Regions from separate parts of the Mesorhizobium sp. B264B1B genome, predicted to be linked through region 2. Evidence: predicted binding sites of a transcription regulator. Region 2 holds the regulator's gene; the other holds the start of a gene.

Region 1 (8,409 bases), on a different contig from region 2:
GCTTGGCGGCATAGAGCGCCTTGTCGGCGGCGCTGAGCACCTTGTCGAAGCTCAGGCCCTCTTTGGTGCCGAAAGCAAAGCCGGCGCTGACGGTGCACGTCAGGGGACCGTTCTCGGTGTCGATGCGGCGCGCGGCGAACGAGGTTCGTATCGCCTCGGCCGTGTTTTCCACTGTTTCGGGCAAAGTCCGCTTCAGCACCACCGCGAACTCCTCGCCCCCCATGCGCGCGGCGACATCGGTCGGGCGAAGGTTGCCGGCAAGCTCCTTGGCGAACACTTTCAGCACCTCATCGCCCGTCGCGTGGCCGAACTGGTCGTTGATGGCCTTGAAGCTATCGAGGTCGAACACGACCACGGCGGTAAAGGCGCCGACGGGAGAATCGCCAAAGAGGTCGAACAGCGCGCGGCGGTTGAGCAGGCCGGTCAGCTGATCCGTCAGCGCGTTGCGGCGGTGATGCCCCGCCAGACGCCCCTGGTTGAGGGCCAGCGACAAGGCGCCGATGCCGGTCATGCTGGCGATGACGACGATGAGGCTGAGATCCTCGGCCCAGTTCCTTGGCGCATGGCTCAGGATCAGCTTGCCGTCCCATGCCAAAACCGTCGCGCAGAGCAGGAAGGACATGGCGGTCGCCGAATAGAGTGCGGCGGCGCCGATGGTAAGCGCTGGGGCCTCGGCGCGGCCCTTCCAGTATTCGGCGGCGGTTGCGAACAGGAGCAGGGCCGCGAACAGGTTCTCGAACATGAAGCCGAGCCCGTCATAGCCGAGAGCCATGGGCGGCAGCGCCACCGCCAGCGAAATGCCGCTGCCGATTAAAATCCTGGAGACCGGCGAGCCGCCGCTTCTGAATTGGTAGGCGGCGCCCAGCATCATGGAGAAGCCGACCAGCAGCAAGGTGAAGGTGGCGATGCCGAGGCCGCGCCTGGGCGCGTCGATATAGGCGTCATAGGTGAAGACCTCGCCCACCACCAGCAAGGCGCTGAGCGCCCAGGTGAGCAGGAACTTGTCGGTGCGGGCGGTGAGCCATGTGCCGAACAGCGTCAGGCTCAGGCAGGCAGCGGAGAAACCGACCGCCAGCAGAAGTGAGTTGTAGTCGAGCGACATGCCCCTCGTTCCTTGCCCGCGACGACCCTGCAGCCTGACGTTGCTGGAGTCATGACGCAAGGAAGTGTCGATAAGGTTACGATCGCGGGGAAAAAGCCAAGCTTGCACGGCGTTAGAGGACTACCGCCGACAGGAGCAGAACCGCACCGACCGCCATCATCAGCAGACCCGGCCAATTCTGTGACACGCCTAGGAAACCGAGGCCGCGCCGGCGTGGCTCAAGCGTCGGGGTCTGCGTTGCGAGATTTGGCATCCGTCGATCCGAAGCTGCAGGTGCCGGATCGCTGAGCCGTCCACGCCTGAGAGCTGCGCCCGCCATATACACAACGCCGGCGACGATGAGAAACGCACCGATAAGGATGACAGCCATCCTTCCTCGCTTTTCTGCTGGTTTTCCCGCGCGGGAACCCGCCACCAAGGCAAAACGACGATGACGCCTTGAGGTTCCGACAGAGGCTGTTGACGCCGGCAATTCATGCAAATGGAAATAGCCGCAGAGGCTTGCCGCTTAGCTGGTTTCTGTCACTCGCTTCATCAGCGCCATGGCGCCGAAGGGCGCGCGCACCTTGCCCTCGGTGATGAAGTAGACGAACACGTCGCGCGGTTGCACCGGCGCGTCGGTAGCAGGGTCGGCGCGCCGCAAATCGGCCGGCTGCTTGCCTTCCGCCCAGACCTTGGCCCGCGCCGCCCATTCATCGAGGCCTTTTGGCGTGTAGCAGTCGGGATTGTCATCCGAGCCGGTCTGCAGCCGCGCATAGATGAAATCGCCGGTGATATCGGCGATATCAGGATATTTTGCGTGATCGGCATAGACGATGGCCGCCTTGTATTTGCGCGCGAGCGCCGGGAATTCCGGCACGATGAAACTGTCGTTGCGAACTTCAAGCGCGTGGCGCAACGCGACACCGTCTTGGCTTTCCGGCAACAACTTCAGAAAAGCCTCGAAATCGTCGGGATCGAATTTCTTTGTCGGCGCGAACTGCCAAAGGATCGGCCCAAGCTTATCGCCGAGCGCGGCGACGCCGGAGCCAAGGAAACGCATCATCGATTCACCGGCTTCGCCCAGCACGCGGCGGTTGGTGACGAAGCGGTTGCCCTTCAGCGAGTAGACGAAACCGTCGGGGGCCTCATTGGCCCATTTGACGAAGGTCGGTTCCTTGAAGCTGGAATAGTAGGTGCCGTTGACCTCGATGCTCGGTACCTGCCGGCTGGCGTATTGCAACTGCTTGGCCTTGGGGAGTTTTTCCGGGTAGAAGGACGTGTCCCACGGCTCGAAGGTCCAGCCGCCCATGCCGGCGCGGATTGTTCCCGATTTGCTCATTGTCGTCCTCCCGTTTCAGAAATCTGGCCGCGTTCAGAAAAATCAGGCCGCCGTGACCTCGTCGACCGGCTTGGCCATGTCGACGAGCACCCATCCTGGCCGGTAGGGATTGGGCCGACGACTCGTTTCGCGATAGCCGTAGGCCAAATAGAGCGCGATGTTGCGCTCCATTTTCGCATTGGTGTAGAGACGCACCTCCGGCACGCCCCACAGACGCGCCTGCTGATCCGCATGTTTCAACAATGCGATGCCGAAGCCCTTGCCCTGAAATCCTGGCGCCACCGCGACGGAGAAGATCATCGCGTGGTCTTCGTGCCGCTCCTGGACGATCAGCCCGGCCAGGTCATCGCCGCTCTCCAGCAGCCAGACCTCGCCGCGCGCGATGCGCGGTGCATAGTCTTCCGTGACCGGGATCGGCGGCCCGCCCAACAGCGCGGTGTAGGACGCGTAGGCATCCGTGGTCAGAGTCATGACGGCGGTGACATCCGGGGCGAGGGCTTTCCTGATCTTCATTTCGAGGATTCCCAACGCCAGCCCGCTATCACTCCGCCGCTTCGCGCTTGCCTCCGGGGCGTCGCTCCAGCAATTCCTTGAGGAATTGGCCGGTGTAGCTGCGTTTTTCGCGCACGATCGCTTCCGGCGTGCCGGAGGCGACCAGCTCGCCGCCGCCATCGCCACCCTCGGGGCCGAGGTCGAGCACCCAGTCGGCGGTCTTGATCACTTCGAGATTGTGCTCGATGACCACCACCGTGTTTCCCTGGTCGACCAGTTCGTGCAGCACTTCCAGCAGCTTGGCGACATCGTGGAAGTGCAGGCCAGTGGTCGGCTCGTCCAGGATATAGAGCGTCTTGCCGGTCGCCTTGCGCGACAGCTCCTTGGCGAGTTTTATCCGCTGCGCCTCGCCGCCCGACAGCGTCGTCGCCTGCTGGCCGATATGGATGTAGCCGAGGCCGACCTGCTTCAGCGTGTCGAGCTTGTCGCGCACGCCGGGCACGGCGGCGAAAAAATCGACGCCTTCCTCGACCGTCATGTCGAGCACGTCGGCGATCGACTTGCCCTTGAACAGCACGTCGAGCGTCTCTCTGTTATAGCGCTTGCCGTGGCAGACGTCGCAGGTGACGTAGACGTCGGGCAGGAAGTGCATCTCGATCTTGATAACGCCGTCGCCCTGGCAGGCCTCGCAGCGGCCGCCCTTGACGTTGAAGGAGAAGCGGCCCGGCTGGTAGCCGCGCGCCTTGGCCTCGGGCAGGCCCGCGAACCAATCGCGGATCGGCGTGAAGGCGCCGGTATAGGTGGCGGGGTTGGAGCGCGGGGTCCGTCCGATCGGCGACTGATCGATGTCGATGACCTTGTCGAGGAACTCCAAGCCCTCGATGCGGTCGTGCTCGGCCGGATGCTCGCGCGAGCCCATGATGCGGCGCGAGGCCGCCTTGAAAAGCGTTTCGATCAGGAAGGTCGATTTGCCGCCGCCCGATACGCCGGTGACGGCGGTGAAGGTGCCGAGCGGAATTTCGGCGGTGACGTTCTTCAGATTGTTGCCGCGCGCGCCGACGACTTTCAGGCGGCGGTTCTTCTTCGCCTCGCGGCGAACCGCTGGTGTCGCCACTTCGAGCTCGCCCGAAAGGTATTTGCCGGTGATCGAATTCGGGTTGGCCATCACCTGCTGAGGCGTGCCCTGGGCAATGATTTCGCCGCCATGGATGCCGGCGGCCGGGCCGATGTCGACGACGTAGTCGGCATGCAGGATGGCGTCCTCGTCATGCTCGACCACGATGACCGTGTTGCCGATGTCGCGCAGGTGCTTCAGCGTGTCGAGCAGGCGCGCATTATCGCGCTGGTGCAGGCCGATCGACGGTTCGTCCAGCACGTAGAGCACGCCGGTGAGGCCGGAGCCGATCTGCGATGCCAGCCGGATGCGCTGGCTCTCGCCGCCCGACAGCGTGCCGGAATTGCGCGACAAAGTGAGATAATCGAGGCCGACGTCGTTGAGGAAGCGCAGCCGCTCGCGGATTTCCTTGAGCACGCGCACGGCGATCTCGTTCTGCTTGTCGTTGAGCTGCGCCGGCAGGTCGGTGAACCACTGGTCGGCCTTGCGGATCGACTGTTCGGTCACTTCGCCGATGTGCTTGCCGGCGATCTTCACTGCCAGCGCTTCCGGCTTCAGCCTGTAGCCACGACAGGCCGGGCAGGGGGTGGCCGACATGAAGCGCTCGATTTCCTCGCGCATCCAGGCGGATTCGGTCTCTTTCCAGCGCCGCTCGAGGTTGGGGATGACGCCCTCGAAGGTCTTGGTCGTTTTGTAGGAGCGCAGGCCGTCATCATACTGGAAGGTGATCTCGCGCTCGCCTGTGCCGCGCAGGATGGCTTCCTGGGCTTCCCCGGTCAAATCCTTGAACTTGTCGCCGAGCTTGAAGCCGTAAGCCTTGCCGAGAGCCTCCAGCGTCTGCACGTAGTAGGGTGAAGTCGATTTCGCCCATGGGCTGACGGCGCCGTCGCGCAGCGAGACGTTCTCGTCGGGGACGACCAGATTGGGATCGATGGCGCGCTGGCTGCCCAGCCCGTCGCAGGTCGGGCAGGCGCCGAACGGGTTGTTGAACGAGAACAGCCTGGGCTCGATCTCGGGAATGGTGAAGCCGGAGACCGGACAGGCGAATTTTTCCGAGAACAGGATGCGCTCATGCGTCTCGTTCTTCGATTTGTTGACCGAATCCTCGCCCGTCTGACTGGCATCGAGCGGCTTGTCGGCGAACTCCGCTACCGCCAGCCCCTCCGCGAGCTTCAGCGCGGTCTCCATGGAATCGGCAAGGCGCGTTGCGAGGTCGCCGCGCACGACGATGCGGTCCACGACCACGTCGATGTCGTGCTTGTATTTCTTGTCGAGTGGCGGCACATCAGCGATCTCATAGAAGACGCCGTCGACCTTGACGCGCTGAAATCCCTTTTTCTGCAGCTCGAGCAATTCCTTGCGGTACTCGCCTTTGCGGCCGCGCACGATCGGCGCCAGGATGAACAGGCGCGTGCCTTCCTCGACCGCCAGCACGCGATCGACCATCTGCGACACCGTCTGGCTCTCGATCGGCAGTCCGGTGGCGGGCGAATAGGGTACGCCGACACGCGCGAACAGAAGCCGCATGTAGTCGTATATCTCGGTGACGGTGCCGACCGTCGAGCGCGGGTTCTTCGAAGTGGTCTTCTGCTCGATGGAGATGGCCGGCGAAAGGCCGTCGATCTGGTCGACATCCGGCTTCTGCATCATTTCGAGGAATTGCCGCGCATAGGCCGACAGGCTCTCGACATAGCGGCGCTGGCCTTCGGCATAGATGGTGTCGAAGGCAAGCGACGATTTGCCGGAGCCCGACAGGCCCGTCATGACGATCAGGCTGTCACGCGGCAGGTCGAGATCGACATTCTTCAGATTGTGTTCGCGCGCCCCGCGAATGGAAAGATATTTATGGTCGGCCATTGCCGGTCGCCGCCTCAGATCTGGAATTTGTGGGATCGGCGGGTTTTCCCCGGCCGTCCCCTATGTAGGTATTTTTGCCGCCGCGTCGAGAGACGCCACAATTCTCGACCAAGTCGTTTAACCGTCTTTCGCACGAACGGGCAAGCGGAAAGAACAAAGACCGAACACGCTCCTGACAAAAGCGGTGGAGCAGGCGGCGTGGTTCCCATCAGGGGATATGTCGCTCGATCACATTTTTTCCGATCGGACATCGAGCGGTTGACGTCCCTGGCTGAGGGGAGCAGACTCCACACGTCAATGAAGCCGGCTGTCTTTCGATGGCCTCGCCGCCCAAAGGCGGTCTGCGAGACGCCGCGGGCTATTGCGATCAGTGCTTCTGACGACGATTGTCGCAATGGACACAGGAGTGGAGCATGACGCCACCGGACAGTCCCTTGAGGCTCCAGCAGTGACTGGAGCCGCGGCAGGCATGAATGCCAGGGAGACGCGAGCGCCTTCCGACGTGACCCTGCCGGATGCACCAAAATCAGAGACTACTGGTCGGATCGTCGGCTGAACGCCGCGAAGCATCCGAAATCTAAAGTCGGTAAAACATTCCCGGCGAAAGATTGGATTATAGATCCAGAAAAGCCCCGTCCGTTTGCTAAAAGCACGGCGGGGCTGCTCTTTTGAGGGAACGCGCAGGTACTGACGGCCCGCGACATGTCGGCTACCGCGGCGGTTTGATCCCGCCGGCGCCGACATCGACCGTGATGCTGCCGGAAATCCTGACATCGGTATCGCCGATCTTGAACTGGCCGTTTCCGTTGGCGGGGAAGGCGTCATCGGGTTCGGGCTGCGGGGCCGGCTTGGCGATGCGATAATCGCCAGCCACACCGGGCAGGCTGCCTTTCTGGCTGTCGTCGGCAAAGGCGCCGCCGGCCAGCATGAGCGCACCGGCGACGGCGGTGACGGCAAGGCGCCGAGGTCGGAATGAGCGGCTGTCGATCATCTGCCGGTTATAGCGTCGCCCCGTCGAGGTGGCCAGACCGGCGGTCATCAAATCGCCGGACGGCGGACCGTCGCTCAATTCATCGTGCTTGTGCCGGTCACGCCGCCTTTTTGCGGGTATCGTAGACATGATCGACGAGACCCCATGCCTTCGCTTCCTCGGCGGTCATGAAATAGTCCCGGGGGGGGGTGCGCTCGACCTCTTCATAAGTGCGGCCGCAATGGCGCGCATAGAGCTCGGTCATCTGCCGCTTGGTGCGCAGGATGCCTTCGGCGTGACGCTGGATGTCCGATGCCTGACCCTGGAAGCCGCCCAGCGGCTGGTGCAGGACGAGGCTGGCGTTGGGCAGCGCGATGCGCCGTCCCGGCGTGCCCGCCATCAGCAGGAACGAAGCCATCGAGGCGGCAAAGCCCATGCACACCGTCGACACCGGACAACTGACATATTGCATGGTGTCGTAGATGGCGAAGCCGCTGGTCACCACGCCGCCAGGCGAGTTGATGTAAAGCGAGATCTCCTTGTCGGGATTATCCGATTCCAGCGACAGAAGCTGGGCGCAGACCAGCGCCGACATGCCGTCGTTGATCTCGCCGTTGATAAAGACGATGCGCTCGCGCAGCAGCCGCGAGAAAATGTCGAAGGCGCGCTCGCCGCGGCTCGACTGCTCGATCACCATCGGCACCAGATTGGCAAAACCGGTCATCGTCTCTCTCCGTTTTTCATGTGTCGGCCACTCAAGCGGCGCGCTGCAGAAGGCAAAATGAATTGGCTGCGGGGCGGCGGCCGGAGGCACGCGCAGCGAATGAAAGCCGGCAGCCGGCGCCTGCCATGGTCACCATGGGCCTGGCGGCGGATGTCGCCGCACGGGCAAAGCCTTCATGTATAATATGCAGATGCGTGCCGCCCGAAACGGTGCGGGCGAGCGTGAAGGTGACGATGCTGTCGAGCGGGTTCCGTTCCTCGTCGGGCCGCGGCTGTTGCCGCCAGGAATAGCGAAGCCTTTTTCCGGGCTCGGCATCGAGGATCTCGCATTCGATCGGCGCATCCGGCCCGGCAAAGGCGAAATTGCTGCCGATCTCAGGATTGATGTCGTTGGGCATCATCCAGGCCGCAAGCAATTCGGGCACGGTCAGCGCCCGCCATACCTTTTCCGGCGGCTCGGGGAGATCGCACTCGAACTCGATCGCGTCGGGGGCGGTCCGCGCAGGGCTTTCGTCGGTCACTGGTGCGTGCGTCATTGGTCCATGTCCTTGAGAACCGTCCTTAGTTTTTCGATGCGCTCGGGCCAGAAGGTCCGGTAGCGTTCGATCCAGCCAAGCAACGGGTCGAGCCCTTGCGGATCGGCGCGGTAATAGGCGTTGCGGCCCGCCCGCCGCTCGACCACCAAGCCTGCGCTGCGCAGCACCGCCAGGTGCTGCGACACAGCCGGCTGCGACACCGTCATGCCGGTGCGCAGCTGCGACACCGTCATCTCGCTGGTGGCGAGGCGTTCATAGACGGCGCGTCGGGTGGGGTCGGCCAGCGCCCGGAAA
Region 2 (8,409 bases):
CGTCGACAAGGCCGAAATCACCACAGCGCTGTGCGACACCAGGCTGATGGACGAGATGACCGCCTGCGCCAAGGACAGCGCGTTCCTCAAGCAGGTCATCGGCTTCGACGGCACCGCCAACCACGACGCCGAACTCGATCGCACCGCCCTCGACAAGCCCGTGACGTTTACCGCGGTGCAGACCGGGCGTGACGACGTCGCCCTGCTCGGCTTCACCTCAGGCACGACAGGCGTGCCGAAGGCGACGATGCATTTTCACCGCGACCTCCTGATCATCGCCGACGCCTACGCCCGCGAGATCCTGCAGGTGACGCCTGACGACATCTTCGTCGGCTCGCCGCCCCTGGCCTTCACCTTTGGCCTTGGCGGGCTCGCCATCTTCCCGCTGCGTTTCGGCGCCGCGGCGACGCTGCTGGAACAGGCAACGCCGCCCAACATGGTCCACATCATCGAAACCTACAAAGCGACGATCTCCTTCACCGCGCCCACCGCCTATCGCGCAATGCTCAAGGCCATGGACGAAGGGGCCGATTTATCGTCGCTGCGCGTCGCCGTTTCGGCCGGCGAAACCTTGCCGGCGCCGGTGTTCGAGGAATGGACTGAGAAAACCGGAAAGCCGATCCTTGACGGCATCGGCGCCACGGAAATGCTGCATATTTTCATCTCCAACCGCTTCGATGACATGAATCCTGCCTCCACCGGCAAGGCCGTTGGCGGCTATCAGGCGCGCGTCGTCGACGACGAAATGCGCGAAGTGCCGCGCGGCACCGCGGGCAGGCTCGCGGTGCGGGGACCGACCGGCTGCCGCTACATGGCCGATGCCAGGCAGAGCGACTATGTCCGCGACGGGTGGAACCTCACCGGCGACACGTTCTGGCAGGACGAGGACGGTTTTTTCCACTTCGCAGCGCGCTCCGACGACATGATCGTCAGTGCCGGCTACAACATCGCCGGCCCAGAGGTCGAAGCGGCGCTGCTGGCGCATGCCGATGTCGCCGAATGCGCGGTGGTCGGCGCCGAGGATGCCGAGCGCGGCCAGATCGTCGAGGCTCATGTGGTGCTCGTGCAAGGCGTGGCGCCAGACGCAATGACCGTCAAGCGTCTGCAGGATCACGTCAAGGCCACGATCGCGCCCTACAAATATCCGCGCTCGGTAAAATTCATCGCCGCTTTGCCCAAGACGCAGACCGGCAAGATCCAGCGCTTCCGGCTGCGCGCGGAGAAGATCAATTGAGCAAGCCCTACGACCCGTCCGCCGAGGGCGCGGAAATGTCGTTCAAGGAGCGCATGTCCTACAGCGACTATCTGCATCTGGAAAAGGTGCTCGAGGCGCAGGAGCCGCTTTCGTCAGCCCATGACGAGATGCTGTTCATCATCCAGCACCAGACATCGGAACTCTGGATGAAGCTCGCGCTGCACGAAATCGGCGCCGCAATCCGCTCCATCCGCGCCGACCGTCTCGAACCGAGCTTCAAGATGCTTTCGCGCGTCGCCCGCATCTTCGAGCAGCTCAACAATGCCTGGGACGTGCTGCGCACGATGACGCCCAGCGAATACACCGAGTTCCGCGACGCGCTTGGCCAGTCCTCGGGCTTCCAGTCGTGGCAGTACCGTGCCATCGAGTTCATGGCCGGCAACCGCAATCTCGCAATGCTCGGACCGCACAAGCACCGGCCGGACCTCAGCGAGAAACTGGAGGCGATCCTGGCGCAACCGTCGCTCTACGACGAGGCGCTGCTGCTGCTCGCCCGTAACGGCTTCGACATCGGTGCCGACGCAAGGCGTACGGACTGGCGCGAAACGCGGACCGAGAACGAAGAGGTCCTTGTCGCCTGGCAGATCATCTACCGCGACCCGCAGCGCTACTGGATGTTCTACGAACTCGCCGAGAAGCTGGTCGATTTCGAGGATTATTTCCGCCGTTGGCGCTTCAACCACGTCACCACGGTCGAGCGCATCATCGGTATGAAGCGCGGCACCGGCGGCACATCGGGCGCGTCCTACCTGAAGAAGATGCTGGAGGTGGAGTTGTTCCCGGAGCTGTGGAAGGTCCGCACCCGGCTCTGACGTAGCTTTGCCGACTGCATATCGTTATCCCGAACCCGCTGCGCTTTTCTGAGCGACAGGCTCTTAAGTCACCGCCGCCGTGACGGCGAAACGCGCCTCCTGCCACGCGTCCGTGCGCAAAATGTCTTCCAGCACCTCGACAGCCTGCCAGACATCGACATAGCCGACATAAAGCGGCGTAAAGCCGAAGCGAATCGTGGATGGCGCGCGGAAATCGCCGATCACGCCGCGCTCGATCAAGGCCCGCATCACCTGATAGCCATGCGGGTGGAGGAACGAAACCTGGCTGCCGCGCTCATTGCCATCGCGCGGGCTTTCGAGTTCGAGGCCGTAGGCGCCGCATTTTGCCTCGACCAGTTGGATGAACAGATCGGTCAACGCCATGCTCTTCCTGCGCACCTCTGCCATGTCGACGTCGTTCCAGACATCGAGCGCCCCTTTGAGCGCGCGCATCGACAGCACAGGCTGCGTGCCGCAGAGAAACCGGCGGATGCCTGTGCCGGCAGCAAAACCCTGTTCGAAGGCGAATGGCCGCGCATGGCCCCACCAGCCGCTGAGCGGCTGGCGGACATCGCCATGGTGGCGCTCGGCCGCGTAGATGAAGGCCGGGGCACCCGGGCCGCCATTGAGATATTTGTAGGTGCAGCCAACGGCGAAATCGGCATTCGAACGGTCGAGCTCGACGGGCAAGGCGCCGGCGGTATGGCAGAGATCCCAGACAATCAGCGCGCCGGCATCATGTGCCGTCCGCGTCAGCGCGGCCGTGTCGCGTAACTGCCCGGATTTGTAGTTGACGTGGTTGACCAGGATGACCGCGACCCGCTCGTCGATCAGTTCTTCTATGGTCGGCGCATCGACACCCTCGAGCCGCAGCACCGTGCCCGGCCGCGTCGAGGCAACGCCTTCGGCCATATAGAGATCGGTCGGAAAGCTGTCCCCCTCGGCGATGATGACTGACCTGTCCGGCCGCATCCCGAGTGCCGCATGCAGCACCTTGTAGATGTTGATCGAGGTGGTATCGCAGACCACCGTCTGGCCGGCGGCGGCCCCGATCAGGCGCCCGAGTTGGTCGCCGAGTTCGACCGGCATGTCGAACCAGCCGGCGGTGTTCCAGGCGCGGATGAGATCCTGCGCCCACTCCTGCGTGGCGGCCTTCTGCAGCTCGCCGAACACGGCGGGCGAAGCGGCGCCCAGCGAATTGCCGTCGAGATAGATCACCCCCTGGGGCAAGGTGAAGCGGTCACGCATGGCACGCAGCGGATCCGCGGTGTCCATTGCCTCGATCGCTGCGAGATCGGGAATTTTGCTCATGGTCGCGATGTTCCTCGGTGAGAAGAGCGCCCTGGAAACGGGCCGGCTGTTTTGCCGCCCGGGCAAGGGCTGGCCGCATAGAGGCGCAAGAACAGGGTGAACGCCCGGTTCGATCTTTGCTCGATTTCCGCCCGAGGCAGTTCCTCGAGCACCCCAACGATCCGGCGAACCTGGAGATCGCCGATCAAAAGACTGATGTAGATGTCGGCGGCTTCGGCAGGATCGTCACAGGCGATCAGGCCGGCCCGACTTGCGGTTCGAAGCAGGTCGCCAACAAGCGGCATTATGGTATTGCGGCCGAATTGCGCGATCGATTGGCCAAGCGTGCCTGTATCGTTGACGTCGCCGGCCGCGGCGCGATTGAGCGCCACCGCCTTGTCGCCCGTCACGAGGGTCAGCAGGACTGGCCCGAGCAAGTTCAGGGTTTCGAGCGGATCGCGCGCCTGGTGAAGGGCGTCCTCCAGCAGCTTCCTTGCCTCTCCCGCATTGGCTTCGATCAAGGATCGAAACAGGGTCTGCTTGTTGCCGTACCAGTTGTAGAGGGTTTCGTTCGAGGCCGATGCCCGCTTGGCGATAGCAAGCAGGGAGGCGCTCTTGTAGCCGGTTTCCCGGAGCACCGCATAGGCGGCCTCCTCTATCCGTTCGCGTCGCGCGGCCTGCTTCGGCGTGGTCATTGGTGTTCCTCTTCAAAAACCGTACATTATTATACGGTTTCGTCAAGCGAACGGGAAGCAAGGAGCGAGCGAACGCAGCCCATCGCGACCAGTGGTGGTGCCTCGTCGTTTTCCGGCAGGAAGTTGGCATTTTGGTTTCGTTTCGTTCACGAGCCGCAGGGGTTTCTAATCCGCCCAAACGCACCCCGCACCTGCCGGTCACCCAGCTTGCAGGCTTGTGCCAAGAGTGGAGACCGGTCGGGCCACAGGCCATTAACCAAAATAGTTTCAAAGGGCCCGGGAGCGCATTGACGACGGACCGCGCTGGCAGGATGCTGGCTGCGGGAGGGCATTTCGTTTCCGTCGCCTTAACAAATTCATTAAACTTTAAATGGTTGCGGAACACAACTGGAACAGATAGTGTTTGTTCTGGGTTTGTTTTCTGATTCTGGTTCCAGACCCTTCGTGCAATGCCTTTGGGGGCCGCCATGCTCACGCGCAAGCAACATGAACTCTTGATGTTCATCCATGAACGGCTGAAGGAAAGCGGCATTCCGCCGTCCTTCGACGAGATGAAGGAAGCGCTGGACCTCGCCTCCAAGTCGGGAATTCATCGGCTGATCACGGCGTTGGAGGAGCGCGGCTTCATTCGCCGCCTGCCCAACCGGGCGCGCGCGCTGGAGGTGCTGCGCCTGCCGGACTCGATCGCGCCGGGTCTTAACGCGGCAAAGAAGTTCTCCCCGAGCGTCATCCAGGGCAGCCTCGGACAGGGCAGCAGCCCTAGCCGGCAGATCAAGCCGGCGACGTCTTCGCGTCTGCCCGCTGCCGGCAATGACGACGATGCGGTTTCAGCGGTGTCGATCCCGGTCATGGGTCGCATCGCAGCGGGTGTGCCGATCGACGCCATCCAGCATCAGACGCATTCCATTTCAGTGCCGCCTGACATGATCATGGGCGGCGAACACTATGCGCTGGAGGTCAAGGGCGATTCGATGATCGAGGCCGGCATTTTCGACGGCGACACGGTCATCATCCGCAATGCCGACACCGCAAGTCCCGGCGAGATCATCGTGGCCCTGGTGGACGAGGAGGAAGCAACGCTTAAGCGCTTCCGCCGAAAGGGTGCTTCGATTGCGCTCGAGGCTGCCAATCCGGCCTATGAAACACGTATTTTCGGACCGGACAGGGTCAAGGTGCAGGGCAAGCTGGTCGGCCTGATCAGGCGCTACTGAGCGGGGTCGGCGGTGGGCTTTTCGGGTTTACGGTAAGGCGGCAGTCCCCTTGCCTCGCGTGAGAATTTTCGCTGTTCGTGCCAAGGCCGATATGGCCTGTCGACGGCAAAGCTGACCCGTGCCGGTGCCGTCGCCGATTGCCGGTCGAAGAAGACGGCGGCACTTCCCTTACGAGCGAGCTGCCGCTTGGTGATGACGAGAACCAGCGGATTGTGGCAGGGATCGTAGCCCGCGGGGTCGTTGATGACGATCAGATCCGCATAGGAGCAGGCCCTCCAGGCGTCCTTGCGATCCTCCACCTGCGCGATGATCGCCCCCGAGGTATGCCGGGCCATGCACAGGCCCGTGAAGCAATAGAAAGGCGCTCCCGCGGGAAGTTGCGCGGGATCGAAGATGTCGAACTGTCGGTCTCCGCTGTCGAACAGTTCCGGCGCAACGATGGTTTCGGACTTCAGCGCGCGTTTCCAATTACCGACGGTGAATTCGTTCGGGCGCGCCCGGTTGATCGCGAGCTCGCCGCCGCCGATCGGCAACGCCACCAGGCGGGCATCCTCCGAAATCAGCACGTCCGGCGTGCGCGTGTCCGAGACGGTCAACAGGCCGGCGAGCGCGAAGGGAAGTGCCGCCAGCCGCAGCCATGTCGTGGCCATCGTCGCGATGACCAGGGCGATCGCCACCAGAAGGACGGATTGCTGCGAAATCAACCCGACCGCGTCGACCGGCGAGCGTTGCGAGATCCATCCTGATATGGCGATCATCGCGGTCAGTCCCTTGCCCATCAGATAAAGGGATGGTCCATCGAACCCGAACGGCATCAGCAGCGCGCTGGCAACCGCAAGGAACATCACGACCGAAACGATCGGCATGACGGCAAGATTGGCGAACAGGCTGAGCGGCGACACGCGCTGGAAATGCCAGATGGCGAAAAGCGCCGTGGCGCTTCCCGCGATAATCGAGGTCATCGCCAGCCCACCTGTCGCCAGCAGCAATTTTCGCGTCAGCAGGCCAGGCAAGGTCCGTTGCGGCGGCGGGGTCCGCGCTTTGTCGGCTTTGTGATCCGACCAGCCGGCATAGGCGCCGACCAGGGCCGCGGTGGCGGCGAACGACATCTGGAAGCTCGGCCCTACTACCTCGTGCGGCGACACCACGATGACGGCGATCGCCGAAATAGCCAGATTGCGCATGGTGAGTGCCGCCCGATCGAACAGAACGGCGATCAGCATCACCGCCAGCATGATGAAGCTGCGTTCGGCGGCGACAACGACGCCCGAAATGACGAGATAGGCTGCGATCGAGAAAAGTGCCGCCGCGGCCGCGTATTTCTTGACCGGCCGGCGGGAGGAAAAATTCGGGAACAGCGCGAAGCCGCCACGCAGCAGACCCATGACCGTGCCGGCGACCAGCGCCATGTGCAGCCCGGAAATTGAGATGATGTGGTAGATGCCGGTGCGTCGCATCGCTTCATTGATCTCGTCGGGAATCCCGGCGCGCACACCCACGATCAGCGCCGCGGCGATCTCGCCCTCGGCACCGCCGATGCTGCCCCTGATATGGTCGGCAATGCTTTCGCGAGCACTCTCGATGGCGGCTGAAAGGGCGGCCCACACCGGCCTGTCATCGGCTGAGACGATTTTGGGGTTGCCGAGAAAGAAGCCGCTGGCGCCTATGCCGGCGAAGTAGCTGTCGAAGGAAAAGTCGTAGCTGTCCGGCCGCACCGGTCCGGTCGGCGGCAACAGCCTGGCATAGCCGGTCACGAGCGAACCGGCCGTCACTTCAGCCGGCACCTTGCGTGCCGAAAGGCGAACGCGCTCCGGCGCGTAGAGTAGTTTCGGCCGCGCGGTCGATGTCACATCGATGGTCAGCCGGATGCGCCCGGTCTCCATCTGGTCGACCGAAACGACGCGGCCGGTGATTTGCGTGGAGATTTCCGAGCCCAGCATCCGCGTTCCCGCTCGCCACGTCTCGACTTTGCCGGCGAGCATGCCGAGCGCGCACAACAGCGCCGCCATGAAGCACAGATGCGTTTTCGGCCATGAGCGTGAAACGAGCGCGCACAGCGACATCAGGATCGCGACCGCGACAGGCTTGGCAAAGCCCGGCTCCGCCGCCAGCGAAAAATAGGCGATCGATCCGCATGCCAGGAACACCGGCACGAGCAGGAAGGCTATGCCCCGATCGAGTTCGAGCTCGGACGCTCTGGCCACGCCGTTGCGCAGACGAGGCCATGAAGCACGGCCGAACTCACGGCGCAGACGCACGGCCGCGCCGGCTGCGGGAATGCCGGGCGGCGTGGAAACATCCGCCGGCGGCGACTTGCCCGGCTGCTGTAGGGGCGGCAACGCCAGCGGCAATGAGGCGGGCGCGGGCATGGCAAAAAGAGCGCGTTCGCTGACGCCGGCAACGACGTCCTCGCCTTCCTCCGCGCCCCGGCCCGCTCCAGCCATCGGGTCTGCCCCTTGCGCCCTCGACACCCTATGCTACATGAACGCGCGACGCGCGAAAGTGCGTGTGATCCGCACCCCGCTCCAGACGTTTCCCGAGAGTTGTATGTCCGACAAGGTTGTCACCCGTTTTGCCCCCTCGCCCACCGGCTACCTGCACATCGGCGGCGCGCGTACGGCGCTCTTCAACTGGCTCTACGCCAAGCACACCGGCGGTACGATGCTGCTGCGCATCGAGGACACCGACCGCGAGCGCTCCACCGATGCGGCGACAGCAGCCATTCTCGAAGGACTGACTTGGCTCGGCCTCACCTGGGACGGCGACGCCGTCTCGCAGTTCGAGCGCGCGCCGCGCCATCGCGAGGTGGCCGAGGAGCTGGTGCGCATGGGCAAGGCTTACTACAGCTACGAGACCCCTGCCGAGCTTGAGGCAATGCGCGACGCGGCGCGGGCCAAGGGCCTGCCGCCGCGCTATGACGGAAGCTGGCGTGACCGCGACCCTTCGCAGGCGCCTCCTGGCGTCAAGGGCGCGATCCGCATCAAGGCGCCGACCAAAGGCGAGACGGTGGTGCATGACCGTGTCCAGGGCGACGTGCGCTTTCCCAACAAGGATCTGGACGACTTCATCATCCTGCGCTCGGACGGCAATCCGACCTACATGCATGCCGTCGTCGTTGACGACCACGACATGGGCGTCACCCACAT

Evidence for each region. The regulator LexA, encoded in region 2, represses DNA repair genes until DNA is damaged. The targets are predictions, from matches to a motif close to TGTTCNNNNTGTGTTCNG.
Region 1: the regulator LexA is predicted to act here: its motif matches at 6,036-6,053, upstream of uvrA (excinuclease ABC subunit UvrA).

Annotation. Positions count from the first base shown of each region.
Region 1 is NZ_JAIUIS010000001.1:705,724-714,132, forward strand. Features, by position in the region: gene LB547_RS03395 (GGDEF domain-containing protein) at 1-1,102, opposite strand, end outside; gene LB547_RS03405 (DUF72 domain-containing protein) at 1,611-2,423, opposite strand; gene LB547_RS03410 (GNAT family N-acetyltransferase) at 2,466-2,936, opposite strand; gene uvrA (excinuclease ABC subunit UvrA) at 2,965-5,886, opposite strand; gene LB547_RS03420 (hypothetical protein) at 6,596-6,877, opposite strand; gene LB547_RS03425 (ATP-dependent Clp protease proteolytic subunit) at 6,975-7,580, opposite strand; gene LB547_RS03430 (SRPBCC family protein) at 7,612-8,115, opposite strand; gene LB547_RS03435 (ArsR/SmtB family transcription factor) at 8,112-8,409, opposite strand, start outside.
Region 2 is NZ_JAIUIS010000020.1:37,816-46,224, reverse strand. Features, by position in the region: gene LB547_RS29100 (AMP-binding protein) at 1-1,234, shown strand, start outside; gene kynA (tryptophan 2,3-dioxygenase) at 1,231-2,067, shown strand; gene kynU (kynureninase) at 2,131-3,378, opposite strand; gene LB547_RS29085 (TetR/AcrR family transcriptional regulator) at 3,375-4,052, opposite strand; gene lexA (transcriptional repressor LexA) at 4,520-5,263, shown strand; gene LB547_RS29075 (ComEC/Rec2 family competence protein) at 5,257-7,707, opposite strand; gene gltX (glutamate--tRNA ligase) at 7,811-8,409, shown strand, end outside.